One region of the Streptococcus sp. 210928-DFI.4.42 genome, then DNA from elsewhere that is predicted to be linked to it. Evidence: predicted binding sites of a transcription regulator. Region 1 holds the regulator's gene; the other holds the start of a gene.
The links. The regulator HrcA, encoded in region 1, represses chaperone genes, less so after heat shock. The targets are predictions, from matches to a motif close to TTAGCACTCNNNNNNNNNGAGTGCTAA.
Positions count from the first base shown of each region.

Region 1 (12,470 bases):
AATGGCTGAAGGGGCTATTTTACAAACTTGGCTGGCTAATCAGGCGTTTAAAATGCAGAATTTTGCCACTTCTCAAGTACCTGCTTCTCTAGAAGGAGGATTAACTGGGGGTGCTGCTGATGCAATTAATAAAACTTTAACTGAAGTACCTGAACCTGATCTGTCCAGCCCAATACTTTAGGAGAATACATGAATATTAATGATAAAATTAATAAAGTCGAGAGTGATCATCAAGCTTTCAGAAGAAAAGTAGCAGATTATGAATTAGATTATCAAGATATGAAGCGAGATGCAAAAAGACTATATGAAGATATAACTGACTTTATCATCTCCTATTGTCATAAACATAATCAAGAACTTCCAATACATGAATTGCAGCAATTAGAAGAAAATAGAGATAATTTTGAAAAGAGAATTTCTAGGTTTGAAACTAGATTAAGCCAAACGTATCAGGAAGAAAATAAACTTTATAATAAAAGCATGGAATCTCTTGAAGAAGAAAAGAAGAAGGTGTAACTCCTATCACTATTTATAATACTTTATAGTAATACTACTTGCTCCAATTGTCCGAAAATTTGTGTAAATTCCAAATTGAAAATGAACTAATTTTTGATAGCGATTCCTTTTATTTATAAATACGTCAACTCGTTGTAAAGATTGTTTGATCAAGATTTTTTGGAGAATCCAGATGTTGTTTTTTTCTCTACCTATTTTTCTAAAACTGAGAAAAATCTGATATAATAAGCTTTGTAGGTGTGTTATATCAATACTTACAGAACTAAACTATTCCCCTATTTAAAAAATATTGATTCAAATTTTATGAAATGAATAAGTAGTTTTAGTTCTGAAAAGACTTGATATTACGCTGTTTTTAGTCCAACTGAAACTCATACTTTCCAAACCAGGTCTTAAGAAAGCTCGTAAAGCTTCACAATTTAGTAAACGTTAATTCGAAAGAATTACAATATTTACAAAGAACACCTTTCGAGGTGTTCTTTGTATGTTTTCATACTAAATTGTGGCAGTTGATGTAGTTGTTGTGGCTTTAGCCACTTACAAATACGGCTGCAATTCGACGAAGTCAATTGCCTCTAAACGTTAATTCGTTACTGGAATACAGAATACAAGCGAAAACATTTTACATCTTGCAAGGTGTTTTTATCTATGAGAACTGGCGGTGCGTAATTAGGATAGCTCTAGCGACTTTAGTCGCGTAGAGATATGCTATGCACAGTTGCCCCAAGAAAACAAGCGAAGCGATATTTGAATGGATAGCAACCACTGCACGCAAAATGTTAATTCGAAGGAATTACTATACTTACAAAGAGCACCCTTCGGGGTGTTTTTTCTATACCTAAGATAAATGGAAAATAAAAACCCACCCTATCTTCCACAGTCAAACATGACTGTAGAAAATAGAGTGGGTCTAGGATGTTAAAGACTATTTGTCGTCTTTATGAAAGATATTTTTAACGCCCTTGATAGCTCCTTCGACAGCTTCTTTTGCATCTTCAGCAACTTCTTTTGCTTTTGAAGCAACTTTTTCAGCAGTGCCTTCAGCTTCTGTTTTTGTATCGCCGGTTAATTTACCAAGGCCTTCTTTAACAGAGCCTTTTACTTGGTTCAATTTTTCTTCTAATGACATAGCGTCACCTCCATGAAGTTAGTCGTTTATTTCTCTGAATGCAATACTGTTGATTTAAAAAAATAAAAAATATTTGTCTCAGATTAGAATGAGTATATTCTTTTTAAAATAGAAAGTCAAATTTTTGCTACGGCTAAAAAACAGGATCGCTTTCCGGTCACGAATAATGACCGACTAATAAGTCACGATATTTCGTTTTTCCAGCAAAGATTTGAAACGAAAGAAGCAAAAAACTTTTTCTGTCTCCAATGAAATAAATGGTATAATAATCGTGAATGGAAACATCGTAACGCTGTTTTTTGAAAAAGAGAAGATAAATATGAAAAGAATCCTCACAATCTACCCGGTTATCAGTACTTTAGCTCTAATCTGTTTGTTGCTCGGTCTAATGACTTCCTTTTATGGGGATGCTATGTATGATCTATTGGCCTTTCATTCGAAGCCGGTCTATGGTTGGCAATATGTCAGTGGGACCCTGATGCACGGCAGTAAAGGAGCCCCTATCTGGTTTTTATGGGTCCATTTGTTGTTAAATGGACTCATGATACTTCCTTTCGGAGGACTGCTAGAAAGAAAAGGAGGCTCCAGACAAGTCTTGATTGTTTTTGTGACGGCGACAGTCCTTTCTTCCATCGTTTTTAACCTCTTAACCCAGGGGCAAGACATTCAGGCGACAGGAATCTCTGCTGTAGGATACGCCTTTGTAACCGGTGGAGTCATGCTCCTGCCAAACGTGTGGAAAGAATTTTCACGCACCGTAAAATGGCTTTATCTATTCTTAATTTTTCTATCTGGCCTCATGCTCTTACCAGCAATTACCGGATGGATCTCAACGCTATTGCATCTTTCAGGGATTGTGAGTTATCTATTGGTCTTTATCGGAAGTAATATCTTGAAGGGGAGAGTTAAAAGTTCCTGATATAGTAAATGCAAGGTAGGGTCATTCCTAACAGACGCTCAAGAGGAGAATCTTGGGCGTTTTTTTTGATAAAAATTTTTTGCATTCTTTTAATTGAAGCTATCATTGAATAGTGGCTAGTTGTATGCTATAATAATCAAAAATTGAGTGATCACTCAATTTTGCAATGGAGGTATGTATTGTATGACTGTGAAAACTATTCAATTTCATCGGTTTGGTAATATAGATGTCTTAGAATTAGCAGAAGTAGAACCAGAACCACTAAAGGAAAATCAAGTAAGGGTCAAGGTAGCTGCCGTAGGATTAAACCCGGTAGATTATAAGATTTTTAAGGGTGTTAAACAGCTTCGAATGCTATCCCTTTTAATGAAACTAAGGCATCCTAGTAGATGGTTTGAGAAAACTTCTTCTTTATTCCCCAGAGGCGTTGCACGTGATTTTGCTGGGACGATCATTGAAGTAGGTAAGAGTGTGACTCAGTTTTCGGTAGGAGATAGAGTCTTTGGGACGATTATAAGTGCACCTGGTCTTGGTTCAAAAAGAGGAGCATTAGCAACTGAGATTTGTGTGAAGGAGACGGAGATCGCTTCTATGCCATCTAATATTGATTTTCTGCATGGATCAGTCTTGGGGGTTAGTTCCTTAACGGTAGGAGGAGCTTTTCGAAAAATTAATATTGGAACTAAGGATACAATTGTCATTTCAGGTGCATCTGGAGGAATTGGATCGATTGCAGTACAATATGCTGTTTCAAAAGGTGCCAGAGTTATTGGAATAGCTAGTGCTGGTAATGCGGACTACCTCAGATCGATCGGTGCCATCCCGATTTCCTATCATGAATCGATCAAAGAAAAAATTCAAGAACTTTCAGGAGTAACTGTTACCAAGATGTTGGATTGTTATGGGGGAGACTATGTAAAATTAGGCTTCCAATTGGGTTTGAGAGGTGATCAAATTGCTACCCTGGTTCCATCTCCTTCTGCTATCTTGAAAGGAGTTCAATTTACAGGCCCACGGCATTCACAATATGATGACTTCCTATCACTTGCAGAACTTGTTTCCAAAGGGGAAATTTCAGTTCGTTTGGATAAAATCTATCCATTTTCATTACCCGAAATAAAAGAAGCATACAAGGATCTTGAAAAAGGGCATACAAGAGGAAAACGTGTGATTGTGATTCAAGAGGAGTGAGGAGGAAAGGAAAATGGTTGATCTAAATCAAGCTTGTGTTCGTCAAATTCAACTCATGAGATTGAGTGATAAACAAAAACGTGTTCTAATTGCCAGTTTAACCTTGTTTTCTGAAATCGGTTTTGAAAAAACTACATCGCTTGACATTGCACGCCGAGCGGAAGTATCAGAAGGGACTGTTTTTAGCTATTTTAAAACAAAAGAAGGCATACTCAATACGCTTCTTCTCTTGTTTTTTGATCAGGTCATACCTGAAACAATTGAATTGTTTACTGATCAAAAAGTTCTGTGTAACGATGAAAGTGTTACAGTTTTTTTTCGGAGTATGATCGAAGATCGACTAAATTTTCTGATCAACAATAGAGATATTATTAAAATTCTCTTTTCAAGGTGTTTAATTGATTCATCTTGGTTTGAAAAAACAGAGAGCATTGTTCAGAACAATATTGTAACGCCACTCAATCCTATTTTAGATAACTATAAGGGGAAAGGGGAGCTGGTTAATTGGCCTAACGAACGAATCATTCGTAATATTATCTCCTTAATGCTATCATATGCTGTGCCATCCATACTAAATAGTAAAGCAATTGATGTAGGAAAAGTTTCAGATGAGATGATTGAAATTCTAGCGAATAGGATAGTCTTGTGATTCCTATTTTATACTAACGATGTTACCGTGAGAGAATTCATCTTTGATTTTAGTTCAATAAGGAGCTCAAAAAATGAAATGAACTCCTCTTCCTTGACTCTTCCTCTACCAGGCCGTATAATATTCTATATCAATGAAGAAATCACCTTTTGTCATTGTGCAAAGGGTGATTTTATAACGAAAAAAAGGAGACACAATGGGGTATATCTCTACTATTAAAACGGCTGTTCAGCTCTTTCCTTTCCTGGCATTTTTGCTGACCTTGCCCTACATGATTTTGAATTATCGAAAATATGGTTCGGTCAATAAATTGCGGGTGCTGATTTTCTATTCTTTTATGCTTTACTTGATGACGGTCTATCTCTTGGTGATCTTGCCTCTGCCAGATCCAAGTAAGATTCATACTAGCTACTCGGAAATGGTCAATCTCCAACCTTTTGCTTTTGTAGTGGATTTTTTCAAGGAGAGCCCCTTTAATTTAGCGCAGACTGGTACTTGGATTCAAGCCCTTAAGCATCCAACTTTTTATGTGCCTGCCTTTAATGTCCTAATGTTGATTCCTTTTGGGATGTATCTACGCTATTATTTCAAGTGTGGTTTTAAGAAAACGATTCTCCTGACAGCCCTCTTTAGTTTCTTTTTGGAGTTGACCCAGTTATCAGGTCTCTATTTTATGTATCCGGGCCCTTACCGCCTAGCAGATGTCGATGATATTATTCAAAATACCACTGGTGGTGGAGTGGGTTATCTGCTTGGTTGGTTCCTGGTTTGGTTATTGCCGACACGAGACGAAATTGACGAGCATTCTTTCCGAGTAGGGACGAAAGTATCTGGTTTCCGGATGGGTCTTGCCTTCTTGATCGACTTTGTGATGCTATCCTTGCTTTACGCGGTAATCGAGCGTTTAGAGACGATTCCTTATGTAGCGGTTTTGGCTGTTTATTTTGGCTTGATTCCCTTGTGGCGGGGCAAAACCTTGGGAATGGCTTTATTGAAATTCCGCTTGCATTTTGACAAGCAAAAATGGCTTCGCACCATCTGGCGGGGAATCCTGGTAGTAGGTTATTTCTATCTGATTCCTCAAGGGTTGTTCTATTTGATTTCGCTCTTGAATAGCGATTTGACGGACAATTCCCTCTTAACCCTGTCCATGATTTTATTGCTCTTCTTTATGCTTTTATTGTACCTGATTCTCACTCTTGCCATCGTCTTACTCAATCGTCGCTTTCCCTTTGACCGTCTAGCTGGGGCTGAGTATGAGAGTACGGTGCGCGTGAAGAAAGAGCTCTTAAAAGATGAAACTGAATCGTCAAAATAGAGAGAGTGGGACAGAAATCGGTAATTCGTTAGAATTCGATTTCGTCGTCTCACCTCCGCACAGTTGAGTAGGGCTGTAAAAGCTGATGAAATCAGCGTAGTAGAGCCCACGCAACCACTGCGTCTTGCTCGACAATCCAAAAACAATAAAGAGGCTAGGACTTCTGTCCCAGCCTCTTTATTTTTTTATACACGTTTAATATATCCGAACGTTCCCAGTTGAGAAGGGCGATTTTAAGGGGATTGTGCTACAATGGAAGCAAATAGATAGAATGGAGCAGTGAAATGAAAGCAATTATTACAGTCGTTGGAAAAGACCAAAAAGGAATCGTAGCGGGTGTTGCAACGAAAGTGGCAGAATTAGGACTCAATATCGATGATATCTCTCAAACCGTATTGGATGAATACTTTACCATGATGGCGGTTGTATCGTCAGATGAGAAAAAAGATTTCACACAGCTCCGTTCAGAGTTGGAAGAATTCGGACAGTCTCTGCATGTGAAAATCAATATCCAAAGCGCAGCGATTTTTGATGCCATGCACAATTTGTAAGATAGGGGTTGAGAATTTATGGACATTAAACAGGTAACAGAAACCATTGCCATGATTGAGGAGCAGAACTTCGATGTTCGGACTATCACCATGGGGATTTCGCTTCTCGATTGTATTGATCCGGATATCGAAAAGGCAGCGGAAAAAGTCTACCATAAGATTGTGACCAAGGCCAAAGATTTGGTGGCTGTGGGGGATGAGATTGCGGCAGAACTCGGCATTCCAATTGTGAATAAACGGGTTTCGGTCACTCCAATTTCTATTATCGGGGCAGCAACCAATGCGACAGACTATGTACCATTTGCCAAGGCACTAGATCGTGCAGCCAAAGAAGTTGGGGTTAACTTTATCGGTGGTTTCTCAGCCCTGGTTCAAAAAGGCTACCAAAAGGGGGATGAAATCCTCATCAATTCCATTCCTCGTGCCCTTGCAGAGACGGATTTTGTCTGCTCTTCAGTTAATATTGGATCGACAAAGACAGGGATCAATATGACCGCTGTCCGAGATATGGGCCGTATCATTAAAGAAGCATCTCAAGCAGATCCAATGGGGCCCGGTAAGCTTGTGGTCTTTGCCAATGCGGTAGAAGATAATCCCTTTATGGCGGGTGCCTTCCACGGTGTCGGTGAAGCGGATGTTGTCATCAACGTTGGGGTTTCAGGACCAGGTGTCGTCCAACGGGCCATCGAAAAAGTACCAGGCGCTAGCTTTGATGTATTGGCTGAAACAGTCAAGAAGACAGCTTTCAAAATCACTCGTGTCGGGCAATTAGTGGGTCAAATGGCTAGTGAACGTCTCGGTGTTGAGTTTGGGATTGTAGACTTGTCTCTCGCACCAACGCCAGCTGTTGGGGATTCGGTTGCTCGTGTCCTTGAAGCGATGGGGCTTGAAGTAGTAGGAACCCACGGGACAACAGCAGCACTAGCTTTGCTCAATGACCAAGTGAAAAAAGGCGGGATCATGGCTTGTAACCAAGTCGGTGGGTTGTCAGGTGCCTTCATTCCGGTCTCAGAAGATGAAGGGATGATTGCGGCGGTCCAATCAGGCCATATCAACCTGGAAAAATTGGAAGCCATGACAGCCATCTGCTCGGTCGGTCTGGATATGATTGCCATCCCAGCTGATACTCCAGATACAACCATTGCGGCCATGATCGCCGATGAAGCAGCTATCGGAGTGATCAATCAAAAGACAACAGCCGTTCGGATCATTCCTTATGGAAAAGAAGGCGATATGTTAGAGCTCGGTGGACTTCTTGGATCTGCTCCGGTGATGAAGGTCAACAAAGCTTCATCAGCTGACTTTATTTCCCGTGGTGGTCAAATTCCTGCTCCGGTTCATAGCTTTAAAAACTAAGAGAAATCTAGTATAATAGTAGAAAATAGAAAAGTCTGTGATGATGAAACTCCAGACTTTTTTCTTGCAAAAGGAGACAAGATGGCTAAAACGAGATTATTTGTGATACGTCATGGGAGAACCATGTTTAATACTATTGGCCGTGCTCAAGGATGGTCCGATACGCCTTTGACAGCAGAAGGAGAACGAGGGATTCAGGCTCTAGGAATTGGCTTGCGTGAGTCTGGTTTAGAGTTTACTCGAGCTTATTCCAGTGATTCTGGCCGTGCCATTCAGACCATGGGGATCATTCTCGATGAATTGAGTTTGAAAGACCAGATTCCTTATCGCTTTGACAAACGGATCCGCGAGTGGTGTTTTGGTAGCTTTGATGGGGCCTACGGTGGGGAGCTCTTTCACGGTGTCGTGCCGCGCGTGCTAGATGTAGAAGACTATAAGACCTTGACCTTGGAAGACTTGGCCAATGGCATTTGCCGAGTGGACACAGCAAATTGGGCTGAACCATGGGAAGTCTTGAAAAACCGAATCCTAGAAGGTTTTGAAGCTATTGCCAAAGAAGTAGAAGAAAATGGTGGAGGCAATGCCTTGGTGGTCAGCCATAGTTGGACCATTCAGACCTTGGTCTGCTTGATCGAAGGAAAACCAAATCTCAATTTGCCTCTTTCAAACGGTAGTGTTACCCTTGTAGAATATGAAGATGGAAAATTGACGGTTAAGGGGGTTGGAGAGAGCAGTTACCGTGAGGTCGGTGAAAGCTTGCAAGAATCCTAGTCCGTCCTGAAAGGCTGACCCTTTGGTCATGGCCTTTTCTTTCTCTCAAAACTTGTAAGAGCTTTCCTACTTTCTTTTTACAAAAAATGATATAATGAAAGAGATACATACGGAGGTAATACAATGACAAAAACCAGATTATATATTGCTCGTCATGGAAAAACCATGTTTAATACCATTGGGCGAGCACAGGGCTGGTCAGACACTCCGCTGACAGAAGCAGGAGAGCGTGGGATTAGAGAATTAGGGCTTGGCCTTAAGGAAGCAGGTCTTTCTTTTGAGGAGGCTGTTTCAAGTGATTCTGGTCGAACTATTCAAACCATGGGAATTGTTCTTCAAGAGCTTGGTTTGACAGGGAAAACCCCTTATCATTATGACAAACGGATCCGCGAGTGGTGTTTTGGTAGCTTCGACGGTGCCTATGATGGCGAGCTCTTTATGGGGGTTTTACCCCGTGTCTTTAAGGTCGATGATTTCCATCGGTTGAGTTTAATGGAGTTGGCAGAAGGGATCGTTGAAGTGGATACCACGGGTTGGGCTGAATCCTGGAGCGCCTTGAGTGGCCGAATCTTAGAAGGATTTGAAGCTATTGCAAAAGAGGTAGAAGCAGCTGGTGGTGGGAATGCGATTGTTGTCAGCCACGGCATGACCATTACGACTTTGATTTATCTCATCGATCCGAAAGCAGTCGAAGAATTGGTCTTGGACAACGGAAGTGTAACGGTTTTGGCCTATGAGGATGGCGCCTTTCATATTGAAAAGATTGGAGATCTGTCCTATCGTAAGGTTGGAGCAAAACTCTTAGAGGATGGCCATGACAAATAAGTATAGACGCGCAAGAAAAAAACGTAAGAAATGGTGGCCCTACCTATTGAGTTTCTTTCTTCTTGTGGTCCTTGGATCAGGAATTGGTGCTTACTTGGCTAAACCAAGCTTGTTTTCAGGGCTTCAGTTTTGGAAGGCAAAAAAAACAGCTGTAACGACTCCCTCTTCTTCTAAGAAAAAGAAAGAAAAATCAGATTTACCAGCTGTTTCGACAAAAGACTGGCAGTTGATCTTGGTCAATCGTGACAATGTGAAGCCAGAGTTGAACCCGCAATTGACAGATGTGGATGCTATCAAAGTGGATAGTCGGATTGTAGAACCAACTCGTCAATTTTTAGAAGCGGCTCGAAAAATTGCCCCAGAAGAAACCTTGATATCAGGCTATCGAAGTGTGGCCGAGCAAACAGAGCTCTATAATGAACGTGTTTCGCAACTAGAGGCTAGCGGCCTTTCGCACGAAGAAGCTGAAAAGCAGGTACAGACCCAGGTACAGGTTCCTGGTGCTAGTGAACACCAGACGGGGCTTGCGATCGATATGAGTGTCGAAGCTGGCCAAAGTGATGAGTTGGGCTTGCAGCTGGCTGCCATCGCACCACAATATGGCTTTGTGCTTCGCTACCCAGATGGGAAGAGCAACATCACGGGTGTGAATTTTGAGAATTGGCATTTCCGTTATGTTGGCGTAGAAAATGCTCAGTATATGGCCAAGCATCAGCTAGTATTGGAAGAATATATTCAGCTCTTGAAAAAAGCTGGCAAATAAGAGGAGATTTACTTCTCTAGGTCTTAAGAATGATTTTTAGCACTCTTGAAAAAAGAGTGCTAATTTTTTGGTTTTTTCTCTTGACTTTCTTTTGGATGGGTGTATAATAGAATCATGGTTTAGCACTTGAGTGTTTAGAGTGCTAAATACGAAAGAGAGGTGAGGTCATGGTTACAGAACGTCAAAATGAGATTCTAAATCTTGTCGTCGATATCTTTACCAAGATCCGCGAACCAGTCGGTTCAAAAGCACTGCAAGATGTCATTCAATCTAGTAGTGCGACGATCCGAAATGATATGGCTGCCCTCGAAAAGCAAGGTTTACTAGAAAAAGCCCACACTTCGAGTGGTCGAATGCCCAGCCGAGCTGGTTTTCAATATTTTGTTCAGAACTCGCTGGATCTAGAGTTGATTGATGAGCAAGATGTCTACCAGGTGGTAAAAGCCTTCGATTTCGAAGCCTTTAAGTTAGACGATATCTTGGATGCTACGGCTAAGTTATTGGCCCAGATGACGGGCTACACCGCAGTCATTCAGGATGTTGAGCCGACGCGGCAGCGCTTGACTGGTTTTGAGATTGTTCCATTATCCAACCACGATGCTTTAGCGGTTCTGACCTTGGATGAATCAAAGCCTGTCACCGTCCAGTTTGCCATTCCAAAGAATTTCTTAACCAGTGATTTGGAAATTTTCCATCAGCTGGTTCAAGAACGTTTCATTGGAAATACAGTCTTGGATATCCACTACCGCTTGCGGACAGAGATTCCACAGATAGTACAGCGCTATTTTAAGACGACAGACAATGTCTTGGATCTGTTTGATTATGTCTTCTCGCAACTGTTTCAAGAACTGGTCTTTGTAGAAGGAAAGGTTTCATCCTTAACCTACGCCGATCTTCAGACCTATCAGTTCTTAGATAATCCCCAACATGTAGCTCTCGAGTTGCGAGGGGGGATGCCAGAAGACCAAATGACCCAGATCCTGGTTGCAGAATCCCAAGAGAAGGCTTTGAAAAATGTGACAGTGATTAGTCACAAGTTCCTGGTTCCTTATCGTGGGATGGCCCTCATGCATGTGATCGGTCCCGTAGAGATGGATTACAGGCGTGTGATTAGCCTGGTCAATGTCATCGGACGGGTACTGGTTATGAAGTTGACGGACTACTACCGTTATCTCAACAGCAACCATTATGAAGTAAATTAAGATCAAATGAAAGGGGTGTATGCCTTGACAGAAGATATCAAAAAAGAAGACGTGAAAGAAGAGGAAGTTGCCCAAACAACTGAAGAAGTTGTAGAGGAAAACAACCAACCTTCTGAGTTAGAAGAAGCACAAGCTCGTGCCGAGGAATTTGAAAACAAATACCTTCGTGTTCATGCAGAAATGCAAAATATTCAGCGCCGTGCTAATGAAGAACGTCAACAATTACAAAAATACCGTAGCCAAGATTTGGCAAAAGCGATCTTACCATCACTGGACAACCTCGAACGTGCCCTTGCCGTAGAAGGATTGACAGATGATGTGAAGAAGGGCTTAGAAATGGTCCAAGAAAGTTTGGTACATGCTCTGAAAGAAGAAGGAATTGAAGAAATTCCAGCGGACGGAGCCTTTGACCATAACTACCACATGGCCATCCAAACCTTGCCTGCAGATGACGAACATCCAGCAGACACCATCGCACAAGTCTTCCAAAAAGGCTACAAACTCCATGACCGCATCCTACGCCCAGCCATGGTAGTAGTGTTCAACTAGGCGAGAGAACTTAAAAAAACCTTGTCCGAAACGACACTAAACTATGAAAGAAAGATAAGAAGCAAGCCGGAGGCTTGCAAGGAAGATATTTCCCGCCACTTAAGGGAAAATATCAAAAAGAAAAAAAGAAGATAAATTTAAGGAGAAAAACATATGTCTAAAATTATCGGTATTGACTTAGGTACAACAAACTCAGCAGTGGCAGTTCTTGAAGGAACTGAATCAAAAATCATCGCAAACCCAGAAGGAAACCGCACGACTCCATCTGTTGTGTCATTCAAAAATGGTGAAATCATCGTTGGTGACGCTGCAAAACGTCAAGCAGTCACAAACCCAGATACAGTGATCTCTATCAAATCTAAGATGGGAACTTCTGAAAAAGTTTCTGCTAACGGCAAAGAATACACTCCACAAGAAATCTCAGCTATGATTCTTCAATACTTGAAAGGTTACGCTGAAGATTATCTTGGTGAAAAAGTAACCAAAGCAGTTATCACAGTTCCAGCTTACTTCAACGATGCTCAACGTCAAGCAACTAAAGACGCTGGTAAAATCGCTGGTCTTGAAGTAGAACGTATTGTCAACGAACCAACTGCAGCAGCCCTTGCTTATGGTTTGGATAAGACTGATAAAGAAGAAAAAATCTTGGTATTCGACCTTGGTGGTGGTACATTCGACGTATCTATCCTCGAACTCGGTGATGGTGTCTTCGATGTATTGGCAACTGCAGG
Region 1 is NZ_JAJCHF010000025.1:2,344-14,813, forward strand. It holds gene LIZ08_RS08750 (hypothetical protein) at 1-181, shown strand, start outside; gene LIZ08_RS08755 (hypothetical protein) at 190-516, shown strand; gene LIZ08_RS08760 (CsbD family protein) at 1,442-1,645, opposite strand; gene LIZ08_RS08765 (rhomboid family intramembrane serine protease) at 1,965-2,564, shown strand; gene LIZ08_RS08770 (NADP-dependent oxidoreductase) at 2,748-3,755, shown strand; gene LIZ08_RS08775 (TetR/AcrR family transcriptional regulator) at 3,769-4,404, shown strand; gene LIZ08_RS08780 (VanZ family protein) at 4,601-5,722, shown strand; gene LIZ08_RS08785 (ACT domain-containing protein) at 6,007-6,273, shown strand; gene LIZ08_RS08790 (PFL family protein) at 6,292-7,629, shown strand; gene LIZ08_RS08795 (histidine phosphatase family protein) at 7,711-8,400, shown strand; gene LIZ08_RS08800 (histidine phosphatase family protein) at 8,524-9,225, shown strand; gene LIZ08_RS08805 (M15 family metallopeptidase) at 9,209-9,988, shown strand; gene hrcA (heat-inducible transcriptional repressor HrcA) at 10,156-11,190, shown strand; gene grpE (nucleotide exchange factor GrpE) at 11,215-11,739, shown strand; gene dnaK (molecular chaperone DnaK) at 11,893-12,470, shown strand, end outside.

Region 2 (12,470 bases), on a different contig from region 1:
GACGAAGAACTTTAGGTAAGACATTAGAATATCTAACAGCAATTCTTTCTCCCTTCTATTTTTTCAAAGCTTCCAGTAAGCCTCTGTACTTGGTCCGTGAGATCAAGCAATTGTCCCCATTTTCAAAAAAAGCTTTCTTGGCTTCTTTATCAATCTTCGTAATATTTTGCGGATTCACCACAAAGGAGCGGTGGCACCGATATAAGCGGGGATCTGCTTTTTCGATATCGGCAATACTAGCGTAAAATTCCAAGCGCTCTTCCTGGGTGTGTAAAATGACCTTGTGAATGGTTGGAGACGTTTCAACATACAAAATCTTATTAAAAGGAACTTGTACACGCGCCATCGCACTCTCAAACGTAAAGGCATCTTGCGCAATCGTGGTCCCAGCTTGCTCCAAGGTATAGTCGATGGCTGAGCTGATTCTCTCTTTGAACTCTTCCTCACCCAGCGTTTTATCGATAAAATCTAAGGCAGCTACTTTGTACTGAAAGGTAATGGGCATGAATTCAGAGTGAGTGGTGACAAAGACAATGGTCGCATGGGGATCTTTCTTACGAATCTCTTTTGCGATCTCCAGCCCCTTTTTCTCCTCACCTTTAATCTCGATATCTAAAAAGAATAGGTGATGGGTGCCTCTCTCTGTGATAGCATCCAGCAACTGGCTTGACTTTCCAAACACTTCTGGCGCTTTGCATTGCAAGGATTTTTGACGGATGAGATCCTGCAAGACCGCTTCGATACGCGATTGTTGGATCCATTCATCTTCTAACACAAAAATCTTCAACAAAGTCCTCACTCCTTCCCCTCTACGAATATGTTCTATTTTACCATAAATGATGCCTGCTGAGCCACTCTTTCAAAAGAGACTTAATAGCCCTTCTACCTTTTATCCTTAACAAAAAAACTCTCCCGGAGGAATCCGGAAGAGCTTGCGCAAGGGGAATTTGAAAAATATTTTTTAATATGAAAAAGGTCGATAAAATCTATGCTATGTTCAAACTCTCATTTTACTAACAGCGATATTACGATCAAGTTTTATTGTCAATAGACATGTATGTGGGAAGTTCTCCCCTTGCAACAATTGTAGACCTGTGATCTACTCTTACTAGTATACACTAGAATTATTACAAAATCAGTTAATTTGTATTGCAATTTGTTGGCAAATATTCCTCCGCCTGAAAACATCACAAACGCTTGATTCCCAAGCATCTACGCAAGTCCTCTTTAATTAGTATTTATCATTTCTGTTACAAAATTTAAAATAAAAATATTATTCCATAACAAATGAAAATCCCAAAGCACGATAAAAAAGGAGGAACGATATTTTCCTCCCTTTGAGCTAGTAAGACGATTAGCCAGACTGCACAATAGCGACTGGCGTCAAATGATTAAAGGCAAAACCTCAATCGTGTAACAGTTACGACGTGAAAAGGGAGGAACGATACTTTCCTCCCTTTGAGCTAGTAAGACGATTAGCCAGGCCGCAACATAGTGGCTACTATCCAACGATGAGAGGTATAGCCTCAATCGTGTAACAGTTACGACAGAAAATAAAGAAGGCCTATAACGCCTTCTTTATTTTCTTAGTAAGACACTTCGGCAAGGCACCATGGTGCTTGCCGTAAACTATAAATACGCCTAACCAATTGACCAAGGACTTACGACGTGAAAAGGGAGGAACGATATTTTCCTCCCTTTGAGCTAGTAAGATGATTAGGTAGGCCGCAACATAGCGGCTACCGTCCAATGATTCGGTGCTTTAGCACCAATCATTGGTATCAGGTTACATCATCCCACCCATCATGCTTGGATCCATTCCTGGTCCTGCTGGGGCTGCTGGTTCTGGTTTGTTGGCTACGACTGCTTCGGTCGTCAAGATCAGACTCGCTACGGAAGCGGCGTTTTGAAGGGCTGAACGGCTCACTTTAACTGGGTCGATGATTCCTGCATCAATCATATTCACCCATTCACCTGTTGCAGCATTGAAACCTGTTCCGACTTCGGCATTTTTCAAGCGATCAATCACAATAGATCCTTCGTAACCGGCATTGTGGGCAATTTGGCGCACTGGCTCTTCCAAAGCACGAAGAACGATATTGCGTCCGGTCGCTTCATCCCCTTCTAATTCAAGGGCTGCGACTGCAGAGATGACATTGACAAGGGCTGTACCACCTCCGGCAACGATCCCTTCTTCAACGGCTGCGCGAGTCGCATTTAGGGCATCTTCGATACGAAGTTTCATTTCTTTCAATTCTGTTTCTGTTGCAGCACCAACCTTGATTACGGCAACACCTCCAGACAATTTGGCCAAACGTTCTTGTAATTTTTCACGGTCAAATTCAGAGGTTGTAGTTTCGATTTGTGACTTGATAACAGCCACACGGTTAGCGATCGCTTCTGGGTTACCAGAACCTTCGACAATGACGGTACTGTCTTTATCAACTGACACTTTAGCTGCTTGACCAAGCGCTTCAATGGTTGCATCTTTCAATTCCAAACCAAGATCGTCTGTAATGACTGTACCACCTGTCAAGATGGCAATGTCTTCTAGCATGGCTTTGCGGCGATCACCAAATCCTGGTGCCTTGACAGCTACGACATTAAAGGTACCACGGATCTTGTTCAAGACAAGTGTTGGAAGAGCTTCGCCATCGACATCATCTGCGATGATCAAGAGTGGACGGTTGCTTTGAAGAATGCTTTCCAACAATGGCAAGATTTCTTGGATATTTGAAATCTTCTTGTCAGTGATCAAAATGTATGGATTTTCAAGGTCTGCCACCATCTTTTCATTATCAGTGACCATGTATTGTGAGAGGTAACCACGGTCAAACTGCATGCCTTCAACGACTTCCAGTTCTGTTTCCATTCCACGAGACTCTTCAATCGTGATGACCCCATCTTTACCAACTTTTTCCATGGCTTCAGAGATGTACTCACCGACTTTTTCAGAACGAGAAGACACAGCAGCTACTTGAGCAATGGCTTCCTTGCTTGATACTGGGATCGCATTGTTTTTCAAAGCTTCTACTGCTGTTGCAACAGCGGTCTCGATCCCACGGCGGATGCCAATTGGGTTAGCACCTGCAGTAACGTTTTTGATCCCTTCACGGACGATGGCTTGAGTCAAAACAGTTGCGGTCGTTGTACCGTCACCTGCGATATCATTGGTCTTAGAAGCCACTTCTGACACCAATTTAGCACCCATATTTTCAAAATGGTCTTCCAATTCAATTTCTTTTGCGATGGTCACCCCATCATTTGTGATCAAGGGTGAACCAAATGATTTTTCAAGAACCACATTGCGTCCTTTAGGGCCCAACGTAACTTTCACTGTATCTGCTAAGACATCGACACCACGGACCATTGCAGAACGTGCATCAGATGAAAATTTAATATCTTTTGCCATTTCTCTTACCTCTTTCTTCTCTTACTCTACAATTGCAAGAATGTTTGCTGTTCCAACGATGGTGTAGGTTTCTTCCCCATCTTTCACTTCAATTCCTGCATGGCTTTCAACCAAAACGTGGTCTCCTGCTTTTACAGCTGGAGCGATGAGTTCGCCACTTAGGGTACGCACACCTTCACCAACGGCCACTACTTCAGCTGTTTTTGTATCGGCCTTGCTCGCACCTGCGAGGACAAAACCTCCAACAGTCTGTTCTTTTTCTTCTACTTTTAAGACCACACGGTCTCCTAATGGTTTTAACATGTTCATTCCTCCATACGTGTTTTTAGCACTCTCTATACGTAAGTGCTAACTTATGTTTCTATTGTATCACTTGGTCAGAAATAGTCAAGAAAAAAACACCTCAAAAATAAATGAGATGTTTCTAAAATATCAATTTAAAATTGTCAATTTTTGATTGAAATCATCGATCACTTTTTGAAGATTGATCCGCCCGCGGTAGATGCCATATCCAAAAACAATCATGCCTAAAATTCCAACCAAGGCTAGTAAAATCCCGAGGATCAAGAGTGGAAGGAAACTTTTGTGAAAGAGATAGATCAATACCACACCAATACTGGCAATGATAAAGAGTAAGCTGAACCAACGACCAAGGTTTTCAAGCATGTGGCGTTGGTAGTTGATTTCTGTTTCATATCCATTGACAAGTTCTTGTTTTGTAACCATGGGATTCCTCCTGATAAAAATTGAGAATGAAGTGCAAGTAAAGGAGGTCCATTCACTTCATTCTCAAAAACTCCTACTAGCAAATTCGTTTTTCTTGACCTTAGTATTTAAGATGTGGGTCGAAGATACCAAGGGCAACACCGATCAAAGCCACTACAACGAGAAGTAACATAACTTTGTTTGGTGAAATTTTTTTCTTAGACATCAACCACCAGCAAAGAGTGATGAAGGCTGCTGTCAAGAGACCTGGATAAACACCATCGATCTTTTCTTGGATGTTCAAGAAGACTTTTCCTTCAGAATTCTTGAATTGAAGGGCTGTTGTAACAGATACCCAAGTAGCTGCTACGGCACCGATAACCATACCACCGACAACGCTGATCGCTTTACGAAGAGCTTGTCCTTTTGGTCCTACAAGGAATTCAACGGCTTTATCCCCTAATTGGTAACCTTTGAAGAAGGCAAAGCGCATACCAAAGTAGACTAAGAGGTTCCATACGACGATGTAGAAGAGAGCACCAGCGACGTTACCACCTTTAGAAAGACCAAGGGCAATCCCTAAGAGAACTGGAATCAAGGTACCAACGACCAATGAGTCACCAATACCAGCGATTGGTCCCATCAAACCGGCACGCATACCGTTGATGGTTTCGCCATCTACTGCATCTCCGTTTGCACGCGCTTCTTCCAAACCAGCTGTGATCCCTACAACAAGAGATCCAAGTTGTGGTTCAGTGTTGAAGAAGGCCGTATAGGTTTGCATAGCATCCTTTTGTTCTTCTTTTGTGTCATACATTTCTTCTACGATTGGAAGCATAGAAGTCAAGTACCCGAAGGTTTGCATATGTTCTTGAGAGAAACAAGTCAAATGACCATAATACCAATGATGGAATGCTTTTGCTAATGTTTTCTTTGAAATTTTCTTTCTATCAGCCATTTTAAATATCCTCCTCATCATCGTCTAGGTCCACCACTCCGGCTGGAGCAGCTTTCATCGATTTGATCACTTCAAGTTCATAGTAGATTACTGCAAAGATTAATGAAACAACGGCACTGGATACCAAGTTCAATCCGAGAGATTTTGCCAAGGTAAATCCAACAAAGAATGGAATGAAGTCAGTTGCTTCTGTAACAATTTGTTTCAACAAGATGGCAATACCGACACATGGAAGAAGAGCACCGACTGTAAAGAGGGCTTTCATCCAGTAACCATCCATAGGAAGGTATTGTTTCATCAAATCAACCATGTTTTCACCGTATTTGGTGATAATCATTGTTGGAAGGAAAGAGAAGAGGAAGTGAGAGATCCAAGGGTAAACCCAGTCAACTGCGTAGAGTTTTTTGAAGTTTCCTTCTTCAACGGCTTTCCAACCAATGTGTTGCCATACCAAGTTCATAGTAGCGGTACCGTAGAAAAGAACTGTACCGATTGTCCCAACGGCTGCACCAATTGGAGCTGCAGCTGCGGCGATTCCAGCTTCATCTGTGATGTTGTTGGCATGCACAAACAAGATAGCAAGAGGAACACCGATGTAAGAGATGGCACGCACATCGGCAGATACGGTACCACCAGGTGTTACCAAGGCGATATAAACGACTTGAAGGGCAACCCCGACCATAATACCAGTTGTCACATCTCCAAGAATTAAACCTGAAATCAACCCACCGATCAAAGGACGACCGAGTGTATAGTTCCCGATACTGGAACCTCCCATACCAGGCATTGAAGACAAGCTGGCGAAAATACCAAGCAAGATTGCTTGAATCCATGAAATTGTCATAACAAACGCTCCTTTTGTTTGTAAATTTATTTACCTAACAGATAGGACTGTTAGTTTTAAAAACCAAATTTTGATTTGAAATCATCCCAATACCCGATGGAAACATCTGGCAACAACTGGAATTTCACCTTGTAGCCTGCTGCTTGAATGGCTTGGAAGGCTTCTGCTTCTTCCTGAGTGATGGATTGGTTATTTCCCAATTTTACAGCTCCAGGACGATCATTGGCAGGGCCTACGATGATTTCTTTAACATCACCTGGGACAAACCCTTGGTCGACCAAAATTTCCTTCATATCGATTGGATTTTTGGTGATCAAGAAGTAACGACTATCTGATTCTGTTACTTTTGCTGATTTTTCCTTAAAGGCTTCCTTTGTCCATACAAAGGTTTTCTTGTCTGATGCTCCTTTGTATGCTTGGATCAAAACCTTGTTTGATGCCGCTGCATCGTTTACGGCAATCAAACCATCACATGGTTTTTCCTTTGCCCAGCGTGTGACTGTCTGACCGTGAATCATGCGGTCATCAATCCGTACAAATGTTACTACCATAAGGTACCTCCCTATTAAATATCATCATCATCTTCTTCAGCACCAGTGGCTGAAACTTCAAAAGGCTGTAGTGCAGATCGTGCTTCTGATAAGATGGTAGCTGACAAATCGTCTCCATCCAACACATCCTTCATCACAACTGCCGTCAAGGCCATGGTGAGGTTCATCCCACCAAGGATCAAGGCTCCATCGAGCTTTCCAGCTTCTTCTAGAACCGTGGCTGCAGTGGTTAATGGACTACCACCTACGATATCTGCCAAGACCAAAACAGAATCATCAGCTGTCAATCCTGAAATGCTCTCTCTGAAATCAACTGCGAAGTCATCGACCGATTTTCCTTCTTTGAGTCCAACTGCGATGACCTGATCCAACTTGTCACCAGCAAACATGGCTAGTGATGTTTTTAGACCTTCTGCCAGTCCGCCATGACTGACCAAAACGAGGTATTTCATTTTTCTACGCCTCCTTTATTTGACTCTATTGTAGAGTATTTGAAAGCGTTTTTACATTGTCAAATGTCACATTCCTAATATGACATTTAGCAATAAAAAAATGACATCTGTCACTTGACAAAATGCCATCTTATTTTACTCTAAACTCCTACCTGTAGACTACTTTCAATCTCCCTCTGAATTTGAGGCAAGCGGTTCTCGACATCCTGATCGCGCAAGGCATTGCCGATCAAGTAGTCTAGCTTTTCTAGCACCTCTTTTGAGACATTTTTAGGACTACTTTCAACAGCTTGTTCCATGATGCGGTTCAAGGTCTGATTGGTCAGGGAATCTGTTCCAAAATCATCCACCTGCAAAAGGTCTTTACTAGAGCGACTCTTGACTACCTGTGGCATGACAGAGATCCCTTGGGATTGGGCAAAGAGAGTTTGTTGGATTTCTGGATCCTCTGTCAAGAGTTGCATCAATTCCCAAGCCAACTTGGAATGAGAACTTCGAGCCGACATAGCAAAAGAAGTCGTCGTGACCAAGGTTGCCTTGGTCGTTTTTGATTTAGCCGGCATCGGGATACAGGTCCAGGTGAAGTTTGAATATTTAGAAACGTGGTAGGGATAAGGTTTATAGGTCCGATATTGGGCCAAGGTCATAGGATAGAAAGCGACTTTCCCCTGGTCAAAATCTTTAGAGCTCACCTTGTAATTTTTATTTAGATCTTCCAATTTTTGCAGAAAAGTCAAAGACTCTTTCACTTCTGGAGCTGTCAACTTGAGCATGCCTCCTTGGAAAAGATGACCTCCATTTGCCGCCAAGGCTTCTTTCCAGGTGTATTCTGTACTCCCAAATTGGTCCAGTTGCCCATCCCCATTGGTATCTTTGGTTAGTTTCTTGCAAATCGTATAGAACTCTTCAAGGGACCAACCTTCTTTGGGAACCGCGATGCCTTCTTTATCCAAGAGATCTTTGTTGACACACATCAAAATCGGATTGCTTTCATAAGGTAAGGCATAGGTTTGCCCCTGATAGACACCGGATTCAAAGGCAACGGGGTAAAAGGCAGCTTGATCTTTTCGATCCATATAGCCGTTTAACTTTTCTAATACGCCCCGCGCTGCTAATAAAGAAAGATCTTGCTCAGAGACCATAAACACATCCGGCGTCTTTCCTGAAACAATCTTTTCGGAGAGCCAGTCTGAATAATCCGACTGCGGAATCCCGTTTTCATACTCTACACGGACGTGGGGATGGGATTTTTCAAATTTTTGAATCGCACGATCCAAGGCATGGGAACGTTGACTGGTCGGCACATCCCAGCTAGAACCTGCATAAACGCCGATATGGAGTACGGTCGGTTGCTGTTTCCACCAATAGAAACTCGCGCTCGCACAGAGCACAACAAGGAGACCAATCCCCCAACAAAGATGCTTTCGCTTCAATTTCATTCTGTATTTCCTTTAGAAAAATCACGTCTCGTCACTCCTGTTTGGACTGACCAGATCGCTAATTGCGTTCGATCTCGTAGGTTTAATTTCGCCAAAATCGTTGATAAGTAATTGCGCACGGTTCCTTCTGACAAGAAGAGTTTGGCCGCAATTTCTTTATTGGACTCCCCATAGCCGACTTCTTGGATAATGCGCCATTCCGTCGTGCTCAAATCCTTGACATTGTCCTCATCTACAGCAATAGAGAAGTTGGTTTTGGCCATTTGTGAGAAAATTTGAAAGACTTTACTAGCGATATTCGGGTTGATCATGGCTCCGCCTTGATACACCACCTTAATCGCTTCATAGAGTTCCTCTGTCGAGGCTCCCTTTAAAAGATAACCTGAAGCACCATACTTGAGTGCACTATAGATAAATTCATCATCATCAAAGGTCGTTAAAATAATAATTTTGATATCCGGATAGTGCTCTTTGACTTCTTTTGTCGCCAAAACCCCATCCATCCCTGGCATCCGGATATCCATCAAGATTAGGTCAGGATGGGTTTGGGGAATGCTAGACAGGACGTGATTGCCGTCTTCCACTGTGGCCACCACTTCGATATCGGGGTGGGCTGACAAAATAATTTTCAGAGATTCTCGAATCAAGGCCTGGTCATCTGCCACCATTACTTTTATTACCATCTCTTATCTCCCTTCTTTATATTTCGGTAAACTGACGCGCGTGAAAAAGCCATCGCGGCTTTCAAATTGAAGCTGTCCTCCTAGGATGGAAATACGCTCCATCATCTGTTTGAGTCCATAGCCATAAGTCAAGGTTTCAAACCCAACCCCATTGTCCTGCAACTCGATCAGGTAATCTTCTTCATCCTCAAAAAAATGAAGGCTCATCTGACTGGCATGACCGTGGCGAACCGCATTGGTCATAGACTCTTGGATCACACGAAAGATCGTATCTTCAATCATGACGTCCATATCAACATCGACCCATTCATAATGTAAATCAACCTGCAAGTTGGAAAGTGTCTGGTACTCGCGGATCATCTTTTCCAAAGCATCTTTGAGGGTTCGTCCCTCAAGGGCACCTGGACGGAGGCGGTTGAGAGAGCCCCTCACATCCTGGATCCCTTCACGAACCACTTCTGATACGCTTTTTACCTGCTCTTTTGCCCGATTGGGATCGATATCAATCAAGACTCCGACAGCATCTAAACCTGCCGAGATCCCTGTTAGCGCGTGTCCCAAGGTATCGTGAATCTCCCGAGCAATCCGCTTGCGCTCTCGATCCTCTGCAATCTTCTCAGACAAGGCCATATAGTTGTTCAATTCCGTATTCACCTTCGAAACCATGGCCAACTCTTCTTCCACTTCGTGGTTTTCCGCAAGAACATTCATAATATAGAACAAAAGCGAAATAATGAAGAGCACCAGATTCAAGGCATAGAGGGAATTCTTTAAGAAAAAGGCCAGAATCCGAATGGAGACAGGATAAAAATGAATATAGACATCCAGAGAAGGTATCGGAAAGAAAAGCGAAAAGACGTCTGAGTTGGTCACAAGAAGCATCAAGAAACTCACTAGGATAAACGCAAACCAATACTTGCGGTCTCGCTTGGTATTCAACTCTTTGGAACCATAGAAGATATCCGCAAAAACTAATAGAATAAGCCCGTTATAAGCTACATTTTGGACCCACATCAAGAGCAACATCAGGAGGATCTCCAGAATGTTCCACTTATCAAAAATGGACCATCGACTCGTTTGAGACCGGTAACGACTCATGGAGATCAAGGCAATCCCAGCAAATAAGAGCGCAGACAACCAAAAAGTTGTCGAAGGCGCAAAAGGAATGCGCTCCAAACGCTCCAATAATAAGGGAGCTTGTCGTTGAGCAATGATATAGTTAGTTGCTTGAAGATAGATGATACTGTTGAGCATAACAGCGATAAAGTTCACGACCATCAGGATGGCCAAACTGTACCTCACACCTCTAAATTTTCTCATCACTGCCACCCATTTACATCAAATTGATCGATGTTTTCCTTTGTCATCATTTGAACCGGAATGGTTATCTCTTTTTGGTAGCTCTTTCCAGCCGCCATATCTTGGATGACCTCCATCACGCGGTCTCCCATCTTCAACGGAGACTGGGCAACGGTTCCTACAACATCATCTGTCGAGTGCAGCAAGGCTTTCATATCTGGTGAGCCATCAATCCCATAGATCGCAATGGGATGGGTGATTCCTTGCTCCTTGATCGCTGCTAAAGCTCCTATAGCTGAACGGTCATTCAAGGAGACTAGAGTATCGACATCCTCCTCTGACTGCAAGAACTTACGGACAGCTGGCATAGCGATCTCCGTCTGACCCTTGGTTTCTAGTTCCGAGATAATCTCATATGACCCATGTCCTTTGATGGTATCCTTAAATCCCTGAATCCGCGTATCTGCTGAAACAGTCCCCTTATGCTCCAAGAGAAGGATCCGAGCATTTGAAGAGCGTTTCATCAGCTCTTTTGCAATCAAGACTCCTGCTTGGTAGTTGTCGGAGACAATGCTGGCATCCGGCTTAAAATGCTTGATCTGGGTATCAACTGCAATGATCTTAATTCCTTGTTTTCTAGCTTTTTTAAGAGCCCTTAAAATGGGCTGACTATCTCCTTTGACCGGATTAATCACAATCACATTTACCTTTTGAGCGCAAAAATCATCGATCTGCTGGCTCTGCCTTTTTTCGTCCAATTCTGGATCTCGGACATAGACAAGAGCCTCTTTCTCATCGGCAATTCGACTTATTTCCGAATGAATACTTTTATAGAACTCATTGTTCATGGTCATATAGGTGACACCGATCTTGGTCTGATCCTTGATGCTACTGGTTTGACAAACGGCATAGATCCACAAGAGGATGCAGGTCACTGGAATCACCAGTAGAACCCGTTTTATCAGCCATTTTAACAGTTCTTTTCTTTCTTCTTTCCCCTTCAAACTCCGTTCCTTTTCTGAAAATTTTGAATATATATTACTTTATTTTACTACTTTTTCAAGAAAAGTGCTGGCTTTTATTGTACAGATGCATATTTTGGATTTATTTTTAAATGAGTCGTTCCCGAATGAAATCCCTAGCAAATATCAAAAAAGCTGGTCTATAAACGAACCAGCTTTCTTTTTTGATCCTAAAAGGGAAGATCTTCCTCTTCTAAGATGATATCGGCTAAATCTCCCGTTCCACCATTTTCACGCATCGCTCGCTGAGCGCGGCTCTCTAGCAACTGAAAACTTTGGCAGAGGACCTCTGTCACATACTGCATGACGCCATTTTTCTCGTAGCGGCGCGTCCGAATCTCTCCATCCAAAGAGATCAAGCTCCCTTTACTGGCATAACTAGCCATGGTTTCAGCCAATTTCCCCCAGACAACCACATTGACAAAATCAGTCTCTCGCTCCCCGTTTTGATCCTTGTAGCGACGATTGACCGCAACGGTCACTCGAGCAACGGATTTGTCTGTGCTGGTTTTATGCAATTCTGGGGCCGCCACCAGGCGACCGATTAAAATAACTTTATTATACATCATTTACCTCCTATCTATTTATTCGAAAAAATTTCAAAAAATGGAGGTGACAAACCAAAATCAAAAAAATCTAGGATCCAAAACATCCTAGATTCTTCTCTTTATTCGTGCCAGTGACGAGCAGGATCAAAAGGTGTCCCTGCTACTTCTGCATCATCCAATTCAATAATGCCTCGTTTTTGAGGAGCATTTGGCAAGTGCAATTCACGCGGACTGCACATCATGCCATAGCTTTTTTCTCCACGAAGAGCCCCTGGGAAAATCAAGCTACCATCCGGCATCATGGCACCTGGAAGAGCAACAATGGTCTTTAGACCCACCCGCGCATTTGGAGCTCCTGCTACGATCTGAACTGTCTTATCTGGTCCAACTGCTACCTGGCAGATATTCAAGTGGTCACTATCTGGATGGGCCACCATTTCAAGGATTTCTCCCACCACAAATTTTGGTTCCCGATCGTTGACCAAACGTTCTGCGAAGCCTTCTCTTTCCAATTCTTGATTCAAACGAGCTACTTGCTCATCTGTCAAAAAGACTTG
Region 2 is NZ_JAJCHF010000013.1:1,323-13,792, forward strand. It holds gene LIZ08_RS06160 (sensor histidine kinase) at 1-24, opposite strand, end outside; gene LIZ08_RS06165 (response regulator transcription factor) at 56-790, opposite strand; gene groL (chaperonin GroEL) at 1,787-3,412, opposite strand; gene groES (co-chaperone GroES) at 3,434-3,715, opposite strand; gene LIZ08_RS06180 (hypothetical protein) at 3,845-4,138, opposite strand; gene LIZ08_RS06185 (PTS system mannose/fructose/sorbose family transporter subunit IID) at 4,239-5,093, opposite strand; gene LIZ08_RS06190 (PTS mannose/fructose/sorbose/N-acetylgalactosamine transporter subunit IIC) at 5,077-5,919, opposite strand; gene LIZ08_RS06195 (PTS system mannose/fructose/N-acetylgalactosamine-transporter subunit IIB) at 5,976-6,470, opposite strand; gene LIZ08_RS06200 (PTS sugar transporter subunit IIA) at 6,485-6,922, opposite strand; gene LIZ08_RS06205 (ABC transporter substrate-binding protein) at 7,063-8,361, opposite strand; gene LIZ08_RS06210 (response regulator transcription factor) at 8,358-9,044, opposite strand; gene LIZ08_RS06215 (sensor histidine kinase) at 9,048-10,364, opposite strand; gene LIZ08_RS06220 (substrate-binding domain-containing protein) at 10,364-11,347, opposite strand; gene LIZ08_RS06225 (single-stranded DNA-binding protein) at 11,536-11,931, opposite strand; gene ytpR (YtpR family tRNA-binding protein) at 12,033-12,470, opposite strand, start outside.
Region 2: a site for HrcA is predicted at 3,738-3,764, ahead of groES (co-chaperone GroES). Genes of this name have one in related genera too.